2 regions of the Streptomyces sp. NPDC002032 genome follow, and region 2 is predicted to be linked to the other one. Evidence: predicted binding sites of a transcription regulator. Region 2 holds the regulator's gene; the other holds the start of a gene.
The links. Region 2 encodes HspR, which represses chaperone genes until heat shock. Its sites were predicted from a motif close to TTGAGNNNNNNNNNCTCAA; they were not measured.
Positions count from the first base shown of each region.

Region 1 (8,494 bases), on a different contig from region 2:
GGGCCGCGGCGTCCGGGCGGCCGTCCGACACCGCCGGATATTGGTACAGACCTTCTGTCGTACGGGAGTTCCGCGCGGGCAGAATGTCCCCATGCGCATCGACCTGGCCTCGGCCCCCGGCGATCCGGAACGCCCCAACGAGGACTGGGTGTCGGCCTCGGCACCTGCGGCGGGCGGTGGCGTCCTGGTGGTCCTGGACGGGGTCACCCCGCCGCGCGGCGACGACGGCTGCGTGCACGGAGTGCCGTGGTTCTCGGCGCGGCTGGGCGGCCGATTGACCGAACTGTCCGGATCGCGGCGGGACATGCCGCTGGACCGGATCCTGGCGCGGGCCATCGGCGACACGGCCGACGCCCATCGCGGGACCTGTGACCTTTCTCACGTCCGGACCCCGCAGGCGACGGTCGTCGTGGTGCGCTGGGACGCGTCCCGCGTGGAGCACCTGGTGCTCTCGGACTCCGTGCTCCTGCTCCGCGCGCCCGGGGGCGACGTCACCGCCGTGCTGGACGACCGGCTGGACCGGATCCCGCGCGAGGTGCTCGGCTCGGTGGCCGCGACCGACGCGCTGCGCAACGCGGACGGGGGCTTCTTCACGGCGGCCGCCGATCCGGCCGTGGCGGCCCGGGCGGTCTCCGGGAGCACCCCGCGCGAGCGGGTCCGGGCGGTCGCGGCGCTGACGGACGGGGCGAGCCGCTGGACGGACACCTTCGGGGAGGGCGACTGGACGGCCTGCCTGGACGTGCTGCGCGAGGAGGGCGCCGCGGGGCTGATCGGGCGGGTGCGGGCCATCGAGTCCGATCCGCTGCGGCCGCCGGCCCGCCACAAGCGCCACGACGACGCCTCGGCGGTCTACGCGGAACTCTGAACCCGGGGGCTCCCCCGGCCGGGCCCCGACCGGGCGCGCGGCGGCGGCCCAACCCGGCGCACGGCGGCGGCCGGCCCGGCGCGCGGCGGCGCCCCGGCTCACTCCTCGCCGGAGTTCAGCTGGTTGAGCAGCCGGGCCAGTTCCGCCACTTCGCCCCGGTCCCAGTCGGCGAGCTTGCGCATGTACTGCTCGCGCCGGGCCCCCCGTACGCGCAGGAAACGGGCCCGGCCCTCCTCGGTGAGGCCGACGAGGAAGGCGCGGCCGTCGGCGGGGTCAGGCTCGCGGGCCACCAGGCCCAGCAGCTCCAGGGCGCGCAGCTGGCGGCTCATGGTGGCCTTGCCGACCCCGAAGTAGCCGGCCAGCTCGGTGGCCCGCTGGCGCCCGGCCGCCTCCAGCCGGACCAGCAGCCCGTACGCGGCGGGCTCCAGCTCGGGGTGCAGGGCCCGGGCCATCTCGCCGGAGGAGGCGCGGGCCCGCCGGAGGAAGACGGACAGTTCCCGCTCCAGGGCAAGGAACTCCTGGTCTTCGCTCCCGTGCACGTCCGGCTCCGCTCTCTGGTGGCTCAGGGGTGTCTCCGGGGGCCCGTACGGGCTCCCGGTGCGGGTTCAGTATTTCGCAGCGGGCGCGCCGACGGCCCGGGGCCCCGCCGAAGCGGGTCCCGGGCCGTGTGCCGTCCCGTTCGCAGGTCAGGCGGCCTTGGTGAAGGAGACCTCGGCGGCGGAGAGGGCCAGCTCCAGCACCTGGCGCACGTCCGTCACCGGGTGCACCTCCAGCGTCTCCAGCACCTCGGCCGGGACGTCGTCCAGATCGGCCTCGTTGCGCTTCGGGATGATCACGGTGGTCAGGCCCGCCCGGTGCGCGGCGAGCAGCTTCTGCTTGACCCCGCCGATGGGCAGCACCCGGCCGGTGAGGGAGACCTCGCCGGTCATGGCCACGTCGGTGCGGACCTGGCGGCCGGAGAGCAGCGAGGCGAGGGCCGTGGTCATCGTGATGCCCGCGCTGGGGCCGTCCTTGGGGACCGCTCCGGCGGGGAAGTGGATGTGCACGCCCCGGTCCTTGAGGTCGGCTACGGGCAGTTCCAGTTCGGCCCCGTGCGAGCGCAGGAAGCTCAGCGCGATCTGCGCCGACTCCTTCATGACGTCGCCCAGCTGGCCGGTGAGGGTGAGCCCGGCGGCCCCGGTCTCGGGGTCGGCGAGCGAGGCTTCGACGAAGAGGACGTCACCGCCCGCGCCGGTCACGGCGAGACCCGTGGCCACGCCGGGGACGGCGGTGCGCCGTTCGGCCGGGTCCTGGGCGGACTCGGGGACGTGGTGCGGGCGTCCGATCAGGGCGCGCAGGCCGTCGGCGCCGATGCGCAGCGGCAGCTCGGTCTCGCCCAGTTCGTGCTGCGAGGCCACCTTGCGCAGCAGCCGTGCGAGGGAGCGCTCCAGGGTGCGCACGCCCGCCTCGCGGGTGTACTCACCGGCGAGCCGGCGCAGGGCGTCCTCCTCCAGGACCACCTCGTCGGCGCCGAGTCCGGCGCGTTCCAGCTGCCGGGGCAGCAGGTGGTCGCGGGCGATGACGACCTTCTCGTCCTCGGTGTAGCCGTCGAGTCGGACGAGTTCCATGCGGTCGGCGAGGGCTTCGGGGATGGCTTCCAGGACGTTGGCGGTGGCCAGGAAGACGACGTCGCTGAGGTCCAGCTCCACCTCCAGGTAGTGGTCCCGGAAGGTGTGGTTCTGGGCCGGGTCCAGGACCTCCAGGAGGGCGGCCGCCGGGTCTCCGCGGAAGTCCGACCCGACCTTGTCGATCTCGTCGAGCAGGACGACGGGGTTCATGGAGCCGGCTTCCTTGATGGCCCGGACGATCCGGCCGGGCAGGGCGCCGACGTAGGTGCGGCGGTGGCCGCGGATCTCGGCCTCGTCGCGGACGCCGCCGAGGGCGACGCGGACGAACTTGCGGCCCATGGCGTGGGCCACGCTCTCGCCGAGGGAGGTCTTGCCGACGCCGGGGGGCCCGACGAGGGCCAGGACGGCTCCGCCGCGGCGGCCGCCGATGACGCCCATGCCCCGCTCGGAGCGGCGCTTGCGGACGGCGAGGTACTCGGTGATGCGGTCCTTGACGTCGCCGAGCCCGGCGTGTTCGGCGTCGAGGACGGCGCGGGCGCCGCGGATGTCGTACTCGTCCTCGGTGCGCTCGTTCCAGGGCAGCTCCAGCACGGTGTCGAGCCAGGTCCTGATCCAGGAGCCCTCGGGCGACTGGTCGCTGGAGCGTTCCAGCTTCTCGACCTCCTTGAGGGCGGCCTCGCGCACCTTCTCGGGCAGGTCGGCGGCCTCGACGCGGGCGCGGTAGTCGTCGGACTCCTCGCCGTCCTTCTCGCCGTTGATCTCGCGCAGCTCCTTGCGGACCGCTTCGAGCTGGCGGCGCAGCAGGAACTCGCGCTGCTGCTTGTCGACGCCGTCCTGGACGTCCTTGGCGATGGACTCGGCGACGTCCTGTTCGGCGAGGTGGTCGCTGAGCGCCTTGACGGCGAGCCTGAGGCGGGCGATCGGGTCGGCGGTCTCCAGCAGTTCGACCTTCTGGGCGACGCTCAGGAAGGGCGAGTACCCGGAGTTGTCGGCGAGGGCCGAGACCCCTTCGATCTGCTGGACCCGGTCCACGACCTGCCAGGCCCCGCGCTTCTTGAGCCAGCTGGTGGCGAGGGCCTTGTACTCCTTGACGAGCTCGGTGACGGCCCCGGGCAGCGGATCGGGCACCTGCTCGTCGACGGTCTCGCCCTCGACCCACAGCGCGGCGCCGGGGCCGGTGGTCCCGGCCCCGATGCGGACGCGGCCGCGGCCCCGGATGAGCGCGCCGGGATCCCCGTCGGAGAGCCGCCCGACCTGCTCGACGGTCCCCAGCACACCGGTGGCGGCGTACTTGCCGTCGACCCGCGGCACGAGCAGGACCCGGGGCTTGCCGTTCCCGGCCGCCGCCTGCGCCGCCTCCACCGCTCCGCGCACTTCGGCGTCGGACAGGTCCAGCGGTACGACCATCCCAGGCAGCACGACCTCGTCGTCGAGCGGCAGCACGGGCAGGGTGAGCGTTACGGACGTCGAAGCCATGATCTTCCCTCCGGCAGTGAAGTTGAGCTATGCCGACTCAATGCATGTGCGCCTCCCAATGTTCCCCACGGTCCGTTCGCCGGGGGCGAACACCCCTACCGGGGAGGGGCGGGGCGGCGGGCGGCGCCCGCCGGGGCGGGGAAGAGTAACGAGACGTTGCGTCTTGACCAGCCCGCCGGACCGGGGCAGACTGGACCCAGCCCACGAGACGGAACGTCTCGTCTCACCGATGACGGGAGCACCGCATGCGCACTTCAGCCGCCGACACCGGCCGCGTCTGGTTCATCACCGGCGCCAGCCGCGGCCTCGGGCGTGCCTTCGCCGACGCGGCACTGGCCGCCGGCGACCGCGTCGCCGTCGCCGCACGCACCGCCGGGCCGCTGGCGGAGCTCGCCGCCGCCCACCCCGGCCGGGTGCTGGCCCTCCCCCTGGACGTCACCGACCGGGACGCGGTCTTCGCGGCCGTCGCCGCGGCCGTCGGCCACTTCGGCCGGCTCGACGTCGTCGTCAACAACGCCGGGACGCTCACGATGGGCATGGTCGAGGAGTTCACCGAGGCCGAGGCCCGCGCCCAGCTGGACGTCAACTTCTTCGGGGCGCTGTGGGTGACCCAGGCCGTGCTGCCCGTCCTGCGCGGGCAGGGCGCGGGGCACCTCGTGCAGATCTCCAGCATCGGCGCGCTCGCCGGCTTCGCGAGCACCGGCCTCTACAGCGCGAGCAAGTGCGCCCTGGAGGGGATGAGCGAGGCCGCGGCCATGGAGGTCGCCGGCTTCGGGGTGAAGGTGAGCATCGTCCAGCCCGGGGGCTACTGGACCGACCTCTACGCGGCCATGGGCTCCACCACCCCCCGGGAGGCGTACGGTCCGCTGCGGGCCGAGCTGGAGGCGCAGTTCTCCGAGGGGTCCGTCGACAGCGACCCGGCGCTCGCCGCGCGGGCGCTGCTCGCGCTGGTCGACAGCGAGGAGCCGCCGCTGCGCCTGCTGCTCGGGAGCATGGTCTACGACCTGGCCTTCGACATCGCGCGGCGGCGGATGGAGACCTGGGCGGGCTGGGAGTCCGTCAGCCGCGCCGCGGAGGCGGCGGTGTCCGCCCCGCCGGCCTGAGGGCCGCGTCGGCCGCAGACGTGGCGGCCGCCCTCGTGGTGCGGCCGCTGCCGTACCCGACCCCAGGGGTTCCCCCTCCCGCCCGCCGAGCCCCGGGACACGGTGAACCGGCCGGCGGGAGGGGGCGGCGCGTCAGGGGCCCGTGGCCACCGGGCGGTCCGGTGAGGGCAGGCCCCATTCGCTCCAGGAGCCGTCGTACACCGCCGTGTCCCGGTATCCCGCGAGAGCGGCCCCCAGCGCGAGCACGCACGCCGTGACCCCGGACCCGCAGCTGAAGCGGAGCCGCTCGCGGCCGCCGGTCACCGCCTCGAAGGCCGTACGGAGCTCGCCCGGAGGCCGCATCCGCCCGTCCGGGCCCCGGAGCTCCCCGAACGGCAGGTTCACCGCGCCCGGCATGTGGCCACCGCGCAGCCCCGGCCGGGGCTCGGGGGCGGCGCCCTCGAAGCGCTCCCGGGTGCGGGCGTCGAGCACGGCGGCGGCCGGGTCGGCCAGGGCCGCCGCCACCGCGGCGGCGTCCACCAGCAGCCCGGCGCGCGGCCGGGCGGTGAAGGAGCCGCGCGGGCCCTCGTACGCCGCCGCCGCGGGCTCGACGGGCAGTCCGGCGGCACCCCAGGCGGGCAGGCCCCCATCCAGGACGGCCGCCCGCTCGAAGCCCATGGCGCGCAGCATCCACCAGGCGCGGGCGCTGGAGTAGATCCCGGCGGCGTCGTAGACGACCACGGTGGCGCCGTCGTCGAGGCCGAGGCCGCGCATCGCCTCGGCGAACTCCGGGGCTGCGGGCATGGTGTGCGGGGCGGCGGCGGTGTGGTCGGACAGGGCGCCGTCGAGGTCGAAGGGGCGTGCGCCGGGGATCCGGGCGGCGGCCCCCCGGTGCGCGCCGACGGAGGCGTCGAACAGGACCGGCCCGTCCCGGCCGATCCGCTCCGCGAGCCACTCGACCCCGACGAGCGGCCCGAACCCGGGGCTCTCGGACCCCTCGGACGCGGCGGGGGCCGAGAGGGGCGGTGGGGCCGATGGCGATGGTGGGGTCGAGGGGGATGGTGGGGGCATGCGGCACCTCCGGAGGCGCGACGGGCCCCGCCCGCCCGGGCGTCGGGCCCGCCGGGTGTCTGACGCGGGCCGCCCCATCCTCCCCGCCCCCCGGGGCCGCCCTATCCGCAGCCCCCCGGTCTCGCGTACACCGCCACGCGCGCGCCCCGGACCGGGGTGAGCGAGCAGCGTTCGAAGGAGGCGGTCAGGGTGTCGCGTTTGGCGGCCTCGCGGGGGTACGGGTCCAGGGGCTGGTCGGGCGGGTCCAGGAGGGCGATGACCCGGGGGGCGTCCCGCAGGGCCTCCCGCAGGGCCTCCCGGATGCGCTCCGGCGGGAGTTCGGCGCCCTGGAGGGTGCGCGAAGCGGCCGGGGAGCGGTCCAGGGCCACGTCACGCAGGCCCGCGTAGAGCGTGGGCGAGGAGAGCAGCCATTCGCGCCGCCGCGCGGGCATGAACAGCACCGCGTCCCCGGGCCGCGCCCGCTCCCGCACGGCGGCGGCCACCGCGAGCACGTCGTCCTTGCGGCTCTCGGGGGTCCGCAGCCACGCCGACCACCAGCCGAACGGCACCAGCAGCGCCGCCGCCAGCAGCCACGGCCCCCACCCCCGGGCCCGCGCCGCCCGGCCCCCGGCCAGGAGGGCGAGCCCGGCGAGGGCGTAGAGGACGTACCGGTCGACGTACCAGGGGTGCACCAGCGAGACCGCCATCAGCAGCCCCGGCGGCAGCAGCGCGAGCGGTACGGCGACCCGTACGAGGGCCGTGAGGTCCCGCTCGGCGGCGCCCCGCGCGAGCAGCAGCACCGCGCCGGCGAGCACCCCGTACGCCGCCCAGTCCTGCCAGGACGGCCGGCCGAGCCAGCCGAGCTGCGCCTGCGCCTGGCGGGCGCTGACCAGGGCGAGCGGCAGCAGCCCGGCGGCCACGGCGGCGGCGCTCCAGCACCAGCCGCGCGAGTGCCGGGCGACGGGGGCGTGCGCGAGCAGGGCGAGGGCGGCGAACTCGTGCAGCCAGCAGCCGAGGAGCAGCACGGCGGCGTACGCGGCCCACCGCTCGCGCAGCATCAGGTAGGTGGCCCAGACCACGGCCGCGGCGACGAGGGCGTACGAGCGCCCCTCCTGCGCGTAGGCCTGCACGGGCGGGAGCAGGGCGTAGGCGGAGCCGGCGATCAGCGCGGCCCGCCCGCCCGCCAGCCGGTGCGCGACCGCGGCCACCCCGGCGGCGGCGAGCGCGGCGCCGGCCACGGACGGCAGCCGCAGCGCCCACAGGCCTCCGTCCCACAGGCCGAACACCCCGTGCATCAGCAGGTAGTAGAGGCCGTGGACGGCGTCGACCCGGCCGAGGAGCGCGGCCAGGTCGGGCAGGGGGCGGTGGGCGACCTGCCAGGTGGTGGACTCGTCACGCCACATGCTGCCGCCGCCGGGGCCGCGTTCCAGGGCGAGCAGGCCGAGGAGCACGGCGAGGAGCGGCGGCAGCCAGCGCCAGGGGGCGGTGCGGCGGATGGCGGCCTCCGGGGGCTCGGGCGCCCGGGTGCCGGGTGCTTTCCGTGGCGGGGCGGGGACTCCATACTCGGGGTTCGGCCGAGTCCCCGCGGAGGTGGGTGTGCGAACGTCCCGAGTGTGTGCCGCGGTGGCGGCGGTACTGGTGGGCGCGGCGGCCGCGGCCGGCTGCGGGCCCGGCGACTCCGGCGACCGGCCGGCCTCCTCCCCGCCGGCGTCCGCATCGGCGTCCGCATCGGCGTCCGTCTCCTCCTCCGCATCCGCGGACCCCCCGGCGCGCACCCCGCCCGCGAGCCCTTCCGCGAGCCCCTCCACCACCGCTCCCCCCTCGGCGTCCGCGACCCTGCTGCGGGTCTCGCGCACCGGCGGCTACGCGGGCCGGACCCACACCCTCCGCATCGCCCAGGACGGCTCCTGGACCCGGCTCGGCGCCGCCGGCCGGCCCGAGGGAGCGGGCACGCTGGACCCGGCCCGGCTGGAGGCGCTGCGGGCGGCCCTGCGGGAGGCGGACCTGCCCCGGCTGCCCCGCTCCGCGACGGCGGACCCGCCGGTCAGGGACGGTTTCACCTACTCCTTCGCCCACGGCGGCGTCGAGGTCTCCGCCGACCAGAACGCCCTCGCACCGGGTCTGGCGAAGGTGCTGGCCGCCCTCCCGGGCTTCGACCCGGGGTCCTAGGGCCGCCGCCCGGTGTCGCCGCCGCGTCCGCGGGTACTCCGTACGGGGGTGCCGGGGCGCGGGGCCGCCCGGGGCCGCGCACCGTCCGGCGGGCCTCCCGGGGGCCGGGCGTCACCCGGCGGTCACTGTCCGAACCGCACATAGCCGCAGGCCGGTGCCTCCTCTACGCTGCACCCCAACACGCGACACGCGGGATCTTCAGGGGCGGGACATGGAACAGACACACACCACCCACAGCGGCGCCG
Region 1 covers NZ_JBIASM010000002.1:443,481-451,974, reverse strand. Annotated here, with positions in the region: gene ACFYYT_RS06200 (hypothetical protein) at 92-865, shown strand; gene ACFYYT_RS06195 (MarR family transcriptional regulator) at 964-1,404, opposite strand; gene lon (endopeptidase La) at 1,552-3,948, opposite strand; gene ACFYYT_RS06185 (SDR family NAD(P)-dependent oxidoreductase) at 4,194-5,051, shown strand; gene ACFYYT_RS06180 (sulfurtransferase) at 5,184-6,101, opposite strand; gene ACFYYT_RS06175 (hypothetical protein) at 6,203-7,531, opposite strand; gene ACFYYT_RS06170 (hypothetical protein) at 7,677-8,249, shown strand; gene ACFYYT_RS06165 (response regulator transcription factor) at 8,461-8,494, shown strand, end outside.
Region 1: the regulator HspR is predicted to act here: its motif matches at 3,971-3,989, upstream of lon (endopeptidase La).

Region 2 (8,494 bases):
GACCTGGGAGACGCCGAAGACGTCGTCCTCGCCCGGGTCCTCGAAGTCGATCTCCTTGCCGCCGCTGGTCATCGGCTGGAGCGCGCCCAGAGCGACGGCGCCGTCCGCGTTCCGCTTGAACCAGATGTTCGGGAAGCCGAGGAAGCGGTGCCAGGCCACACCCATGTTGGTGTTGAGCGAGACCGTGATCATCCAGATCAGCGAGACGCTGATCTTGACCATCGCGGTGAAGTAGATGGCGTTCTGCAGGCTGCCGAGCGAGAGCCCCTTGAAGGCCAGGACCAGCGGGTACGAGGCGAAGTACGCGGGCTCGTACGAGTCCACGTGGTGGATCGCGCCCTCCAGGCCGCGCAGGGCGAGGATGGCGAGGCCGATGGTGAGGATGACGTACTCGACGAAGTACGCCTGCCAGGCCTTCGAGCCCGCGAAGCGCGACTTGCGACCGGCCCGCGAGGGGAGGTTGAGCAGCCGGATGGCCATCAGGATGACGATGCCCACGACCGTCATGACGCCGATGAACTCGGTGTACATCTCGAAGGGCAGGAAATCGCCGACGATCGGCAGCAGCCAGTCCGCCTGGAAGAGCTGGCCGTACGCCTGCACCAGGGTCGGAGGCAGCGTCAGGAAGCCGATGGCGACGAACCAGTGGGCGAAGCCGACGATGCCCCAGCGGTTCATCCGGCTGTGGCCGAGGAACTCCCTGACCAGGGTGAGCGTTCGTTCCTTCGGCCGGTCCGTACGGCTGCCCGCCGGTACGGGTTGGCCGATTCTCACGAAGCGGTAGATCTGGGCCACGGCTCGGGCGAGCAGCGCGACGCCGACCACGGTCAGGACCAGCGACACGATGATCGCGGCGAGTTGCATGGGAGGGCTCCTCGGGCGGGACTTACTAAGCGGTAACTTATTGAGTCAAGGCTTGAGGTTACCCAGTTCCCGCGCCGCGATGTAGGTGGGCGAGCGGTGATCTGTGTCGCTCAGGCATGCCTCTGTCGGTAGGCCGCCCGAGGGGTCTGCGCGAGGATCGCGAGATCCATCCCCAGCCAATGGCTCTCCACATAGTGCCGGTCCAGCAGGGCCATCTCCTCCCAGGGGAGGTCGGATCGCGCGCTGACCTGCCACAATCCGGTCATTCCGGGGCGTACGTGCAGGCGTTCGGGCCGGTCCGTCCGGGCGAGCGCGGGCTGGGGGCGGGGTCCGACCAGGGACATCTCCCCGCGCACCACGTTGAGCAGCTGCGGGAGCGCGTCCAGGGCGCACCGCTCCACGGCCTCGCCGGCCCGCCCGGCGCCCTCGGTCCGCAGCCGCCAGGTGTGGAACGGGCGCCCGCCGAGGCCGAGCGCCGGCTCGCGTACGAGGACTCCCCGGCGCCGGGCCGCGTAGAGCAGTGCGGCGGCGAGCAGGAGCGGCAGGGCGCACACCGTCAGCAGGGCCAGGGCGCCGATCAGGTCGAAGACCCGCTTGGCCGGCCACGGCGCCGGCCGGGCGGGGAGCGTGAGCAGCAGGGGCATGGCAGCACGGTGCCGGACGCCGGGTGCGGGGCATCCGCGCCGCGCGGCGGGCGTCCCCCGCTCGGCGGTGGGGGGCCCGGCCCCATGGTCGCCGGCCCGAACCCCGCAGCGAGGGTGAGCGTAAGGGGCACCTAAAGGTTGAGTGTCCCCGACTCACCTCTGTTGACGTGGGGAGCGTCGTGGGGCACTCTTGAGTCCGTTGCACTCAAGTCAGCTGGAGGAATTGAAATGGCACGTGCGGTCGGCATCGACCTGGGCACCACTAACTCCGTCGTCAGCGTTCTCGAAGGCGGAGAGCCCACCGTCATCACCAACGCCGAGGGCGCCAGGACCACGCCGTCCGTCGTCGCCTTCGCCAAGAACGGCGAGGTCCTCGTCGGCGAGGTGGCCAAGCGCCAGGCGGTCACGAACGTGGACCGGACCATCCGCTCCGTCAAGCGCCACATGGGCACTGACTGGAAGATCAACCTGGATGGCAAGGACTTCAACCCGCAGCAGATGAGCGCCTTCATCCTGCAGAAGCTCAAGCGCGACGCCGAGGCGTACCTGGGCGAGAAGGTCACGGACGCGGTCATCACCGTCCCGGCCTACTTCAACGACTCCGAGCGTCAGGCGACGAAGGAGGCCGGCGAGATCGCGGGCCTGAACGTCCTTCGTATCGTCAACGAGCCGACCGCGGCCGCCTTGGCCTACGGCCTCGACAAGGACGACCAGACCATTCTCGTCTTCGACCTCGGTGGCGGCACCTTCGACGTGTCGCTCCTGGAGATCGGCGACGGCGTCGTCGAGGTGAAGGCCACCAACGGTGACAACCACCTCGGTGGCGACGACTGGGACCAGCGCGTCGTCGACTACCTGGTGAAGCAGTTCCAGAACGGCCACGGCGTCGACCTGTCCAAGGACAAGATGGCGCTCCAGCGTCTGCGCGAGGCCGCCGAGAAGGCGAAGATCGAGCTGTCCTCCTCCACGGAGACCTCGATCAACCTGCCGTACATCACGGCCTCCGCCGAGGGCCCGCTGCACCTGGACGAGAAGCTCACGCGCTCGCAGTTCCAGCAGCTCACCGCGGACCTGCTCGACCGCTGCAAGACCCCGTTCCACAACGTCATCAAGGACGCGGGCATCAACCTGTCCGAGATCGACCACGTGGTCCTGGTCGGCGGCTCCACCCGCATGCCGGCCGTCGCCGAGCTCGTCAAGGAGCTCACCGGCGGTCAGGACGCCAACAAGGGCGTCAACCCGGACGAGGTCGTCGCCATCGGCGCCACCCTCCAGGCCGGTGTGCTCAAGGGTGAGGTCAAGGACGTCCTGCTCCTCGACGTGACCCCGCTGTCCCTGGGTATCGAAACCAAGGGCGGCATCATGACCAAGCTCATCGAGCGCAACACCACGATCCCGACCAAGCGGTCCGAGATCTTCACGACGGCCGAGGACAACCAGCCGTCGGTGCAGATCCAGGTCTACCAGGGTGAGCGCGAGATCGCGGCGTACAACAAGAAGCTCGGCATGTTCGAGCTGACCGGTCTGCCGCCGGCGCCCCGCGGCGTCCCGCAGATCGAGGTCTCCTTCGACATCGACGCCAACGGCATCATGCACGTGACGGCGAAGGACCTCGGCACGGGCAAGGAGCAGAAGATGACCGTCACCGGCGGCTCTTCGCTCGGCAAGGACGAGGTCGACCGCATGCGCCAGGAGGCGGAGCAGTACGCGGACGAGGACCTGCGCCGCAAGGAGGCCGCCGAGTCCCGCAACCAGGGTGAGCAGCTCGTCTACCAGACGGAGAAGTTCCTCTCGGAGAACGCGGAGAAGGTTCCGGCCGACGTCAAGACCGAGGTCGAGACGGCCATCACCGAGCTCAAGGAGAAGCTGAAGGGCGAGGACGCGGCGGAGATCCGCACCTCGACCGAGAAGCTCGCCGCGATCAGCCAGAAGCTGGGCCAGGCCATCTACGCCGACGCCCAGGCCGCTCAGGGTGCCGCGGGCGGCGCCGGTGACGCGGGCCAGGCCAAGGCCGCCGACGACGACGTCGTCGACGCCGAGATCGTGGACGACGAGAAGCCGAAGGGCGGCGCTGCCTGATGCCGGAGGAGACCCCGGGCTTCGACGAGAAGCCCGAAGTCCCCGCCGACGGCACGTCCGACGACGCCGCCGAGCCGAAGGCCGCCGCTTCCTCCGACAAGGAGGAGGCCGCGGCCCCGGCCGGGGACTCCGCAGCAGCAGACGTGGCTCTGCTGGCGCAGCTGGACCAGGCCCGTACCGCGCTCGGCGAGCGCACCGCGGACCTCCAGCGGCTCCAGGCGGAGTACCAGAACTACCGTCGCCGCGTGGAGCGGGACCGGATCGCCGTCAAGGAGATCGCGGTCGCGTCCCTCCTGACGGAGCTCCTGCCCACCCTGGACGACATCGGCCGGGCGCGCGAGCACGGCGAACTGGTCGGCGGCTTCAAGTCGGTGGCCGAGTCGCTGGAGACCGCGGCGGCCAAGATGGGCCTCCAGCAGTTCGGCAAGGAGGGCGAGCCCTTCGACCCGACGATCCACGAGGCCCTGATGCACTCGTACGCGCCGGACGTCACCGAGGACACCTGCGTGGCGATCCTGCAGCCGGGGTACCGGATCGGCGAGCGTACGATCCGTCCCGCGCGGGTCGCGGTCGCCGAGCCCCAGCCGGGTGCGGCGCCCGCCGCCAAGTCCGAGTCCGCGGAGGGTGACAAGCCGTCCGACAAGGACGCGGATGCCCCCGAAGAGGGCTGACGCAGCACACGTAGGAAACCGAGAGGAGGGCCACCGGGGATGAGCACGAAGGACTTCGTCGAGAAGGACTACTACAAGGTCCTCGGTGTCCCGAAGGACGCCACCGACGCCGAGATCAAGAAGGCGTACCGCAAGCTCGCGCGCGAGTTCCACCCGGACGCCAACAAGGGCGACGCCTCGGCCGAGGAGCGCTTCAAGGAGATCTCCGAGGCGAACGACGTCCTCGGCGACCCCAAGAAGCGCAAGGAGTACGACGAGGCCCGAGCCCTGTTCGGCAACGGCGGCTTCCGCCCCGGTCCGGGCGGGGGCGGCGGCTCCTTCAACTTCGACCTGGGCGACCTCTTCGGGGGCGCCCAGGGCGGTGGCGGCGCGGGGGCCGGCGGCTTCGGCGGCGGCCTCGGGGACGTCTTCGGCGGCCTGTTCAACCGCGGCGCCGGCCCGGGTGCGGGAAGCCGCACCCAGCCGCGCCGCGGCCAGGACGTCGAGTCCGAGGTGACGCTCTCCTTCACGGAGGCGGTGGACGGCGCGACCGTCCCGCTGCGGATGTCCTCGCAGGCCCCCTGCAAGGCCTGTTCGGGCACCGGAGACAAGAACGGCACCCCCCGGGTGTGCCCGACCTGCGTCGGCACCGGCCAGGTGTCCCGCGGCAGCGGCGGCGGCTTCTCGCTGACCGACCCCTGCGCGGACTGCAAGGGCCGCGGCCTGATCGCGGAGACCCCCTGCGACGTCTGCAAGGGCAGCGGGCGGGCCCGCAGCTCGCGGACCATGCAGGTCCGGATCCCGGCGGGCGTCTCGAACGGCCAGCGGATCCGGCTGCGCGGCAAGGGCGCTCCGGGCGAGCGCGGCGGCCCGGCGGGGGACCTCTACGTGATCGTCCACGTCGACTCCCACCCGGTGTTCGGCCGCAAGGGCGACAACCTCACGGTGACGGTCCCGGTGACCTTCACCGAGGCCGCCCTGGGCGCCGAGATCAAGGTGCCGACCCTGAACGGTCCGGCGGTCACGCTGAAACTCCCCCCGGGCACCCCCGGCGGCCGTACGATGCGGGCCCGCGGCAAGGGCGCGGTCCGCAAGGACGGCACCCGCGGCGACCTGCTCGTCACGGTGGAGGTGGCGGTGCCGACGGAACTGTCCGACAAGGCCCGCGAGGCCCTGGAGATGTACCGCGACGCGGCGGGGTCCGAGGACCCGCGCGCCCTGCTGTTCGAGTCCGCGAAGGGAGCTTGACATGGACGGCCGCCGACCTCAGACCCGTTTCGGCAGTGGTGCCTACCAGCTGACCGACGAGACCCCGGTCTACGTGATCTCCGTGGCCGCCCAGCTCTCGGGCCTGCATCCGCAGACCCTGCGCCAGTACGACCGGCTCGGCCTGGTCTCCCCGGACCGTACGGCCGGCCGCGGCCGGCGCTACTCCGCCCGGGACATCGAACTGCTCCGCACGGTGCAGGCGCTGTCCCAGGACGAGGGCATCAATCTGGCGGGAATCAAGCGGATCATCGAACTGGAGAACCAGGTGGCCGCGCTCCAGCAGCGCGTCGCCGAGCTCGCCAGCGCGGTGGACGGCGCCGCGGCCACCCTCAAGGCCCGCGAGGCCCAGGTGCACGCCTCGTACCGGCGCGACCTGGTCCCGTACCAGCCGCCGCAGCCGGGCAGCGCGCTGGTCGTCTGGCGCCCCAAGCGCCCGCTGGACTGACGCGCGGCAGCGGCCCCGCAGCACGTACGCAAGAAGCCCCGCCCGGATTCCGGGCGGGGCTTCTTGCGTACGGGGGCTTGCGCGGCCCTGTACGGCCCTCTCAGCCCTCCGGAACGTCCGGGGGTCCCTCGGTGTGCAGGATCCCCGACTGGGCGATCAGGTAGCCCAGCTGGGCCCTGCTGCCGCTGCCCAGGGCGGTGGCCAGCCGGGCGATGTGCGCGCGGCAGGTGCGCACGTTCATCCCCAGCCGGCGCGCGATGGCCTCGTCCACGTGCCCCTCGATCAGCAGCTGGGCGATGGAGCGCTGGACGCCCGAGATCCCGTCGGGCATGTGCGTGTACGTGACCTCGTCGCTGAGCGGCACGGCCCGCCGCCACAGCTGCTCGAACACCTTGATCAGGTAGTCGACCAGCCCGGGGTGGCGGAGTTCCAGCGCCACCCGCCGGTCGTCGCTGACCGGGATGAAGGCCACCGTGCGGTCGAACACGATGAGCCGCTCGATCAGCTCCTCCAGGGTGCGGATCTCCACCTTGCCCGCCGAGATCCGCTCCACGTAGGCGAGCGTGCCCTGGCTGTGCCGGGCGGTGTGCTGGTAGAGCGTGCGGATGCTCACCCCGCGGTCGATCAGCGGGGCGTCGCGCTCCAGCGCCTCGCTGAGGGCGTAGGAGGGGCGGGCGCCGCCCGGCTGGACCGTCAGCATCTCCGTGTGGCACTCGGCCGTCGCCAGGTCGAGCGCGGCGTTGATCTGGTCGAATCCCTCCAGGACGGTGATGGCGTGGGTGTTCGCGGGGTTCTGCGCGCTGATGGTGAGGAACGGCTCGAATGCGTCGGTGAGGTCGATCGCGCTGCGCCGCCGGTCCTGGATCTCGCGTTCCAGGGGCTGGAGCCGCTGCGCCAGTGCGATGGCGGGCGGAACCGCCCGGAGCTGGTTGGCGTCATCCGGGTCGGGGCGCAGGAGGGCGAATTCAAGCAGGCAGGGAACGTTTTCCACCTCGCTGCGCGGTACCCGTCCGGTGCTCAGCGCCGCCGCGTAGAGCCGGGCTCCCTCGTCGCACATCGATGTCACGGGGTGGGGATGCGTCGGGTTTGTGTCGCTTATGGGCAAATCTCCACCCCCCAGGGTCCTGAACATGCAAGAACATGATGCATCGTCCCTGTGGCCGTAACGTGCCTGAATGAGCCATGGTCTGACATGCGGGGGAGAGGATTCCATCAAGTGAGGACGAAGCCGACCATGTACAAGAGAATGCTTCGCTCGGCGCTTGCCGTTGTTTTCTCCGCTGTTGCGGTCTTTGGGGCAGTCGGCGCTGTCAACGGCGACGCGGGGGGTGCTCTGGCCGACAGCGGTTGGAACGTCGCGCCGGCCAACAGTGGCACGGACGCCAGGCCCGCGGGCAAGGCGGACAGCGGCTGGAACACCGTGGCGGACGGTGAGCTCGACAGCGGTTGGAACGTCGTGCCGACCGTCCAGTCCGACAGCGGCTGGAACGCCGCCCCCGCGACGGTCGCCTGATGACCCCCGACGACCGCGACTTCCGACGTGAGATGGCTTCCGCCTACCGGTCCGGCTGGCAGTTCATCGACCTTGCGACCGCCATTCCCTACGCGGGCGATTCGCTGATGGTCACCCTCTTCGGCCAGCCGATCGTCGTCGTGCGCGAGGAGGACGAAGACGTCCGCGCCTACCGCTGTCTGCGCCGCCCCCGGGGCGCACCGCAGCCCGTCCGCTGCGAGGTGCGGTACGGAATGGTCTTCGTCAACCTCGATCAGCGTGATCACCAGCTCTTCGAACCCGACATCACCGCCGCCACCCCCCGCAGTGCCTGAGGCGATTCCCCCGTCGTTGCAGATCGCCCCAGGTGCTTCCCCCACACAACGGCGCCATCGTGGACCTGACCACGATGGCGCCGTTGTGATGTCCGCGTCCAGTGGTCGGACCGGACCACCGCTCCGGGCGGCCCCCCGGGGTCGGGGTCAGGCGCGGCCCATCGCCCGGTCCAGGGTGATCTCCAGGACGACCCGGTCCGGGTTGGGCGAGGGCGTGCGCCCGTAGCGCACCGCGTAGCGCGCCACCGCGTCGGCGACCGACGCCTCGTCCGTACGGATCACCGCGCGCCCCTCCAGCGTCGCCCAGCGCCGGCCCTCCATCTGGCAGACCGCCACCCGCGCCGAGCCGTCCGGCGCCGCCAGGACGTTGCGCACCTTCTTGCTGTTCTTGCTGGAGATCACCCGCGCCAGCCCCGCTTCCGGGTCGTAGGTCACGCCGACCGGCACCACGTGGGGCGTGCCGTCCGGGCGGGGGGTGGTCAGGGTGCAGACGTGCCGTTCCCGCCAGAAGGCGAGGTACTCGGGCGTCGGATTGAGTACGTCATGGGCCATGCCGCGAAGCGTACGCGGGGGCGCTGCCAAACTGGCCTTGAGTGGAATAGACTCAACTTTGCAGACGCTGAACCTGTCAGATTTTTGTGCCCCGCCGGAGAGGAGACCCCGAGAGTGGACGCCGAGCTGACGAACAAGAGCCGCGATGCCCTGAACGCGGCCAC
Region 2 covers NZ_JBIASM010000006.1:219,613-228,106, forward strand. Annotated here, with positions in the region: partial or broken gene ACFYYT_RS17000 (heterodisulfide reductase-related iron-sulfur binding cluster) at 1-864, opposite strand, end outside; gene ACFYYT_RS17005 (sugar transferase) at 975-1,508, opposite strand; gene dnaK (molecular chaperone DnaK) at 1,737-3,587, shown strand; gene grpE (nucleotide exchange factor GrpE) at 3,587-4,258, shown strand; gene dnaJ (molecular chaperone DnaJ) at 4,298-5,485, shown strand; gene ACFYYT_RS17025 (heat shock protein transcriptional repressor HspR) at 5,487-5,951, shown strand; gene ACFYYT_RS17030 (helix-turn-helix transcriptional regulator) at 6,052-7,083, opposite strand; gene ACFYYT_RS17035 (hypothetical protein) at 7,168-7,464, shown strand; gene ACFYYT_RS17040 ((2Fe-2S)-binding protein) at 7,464-7,778, shown strand; gene ACFYYT_RS17045 (TIGR03618 family F420-dependent PPOX class oxidoreductase) at 7,926-8,330, opposite strand; gene clpB (ATP-dependent chaperone ClpB) at 8,445-8,494, shown strand, end outside.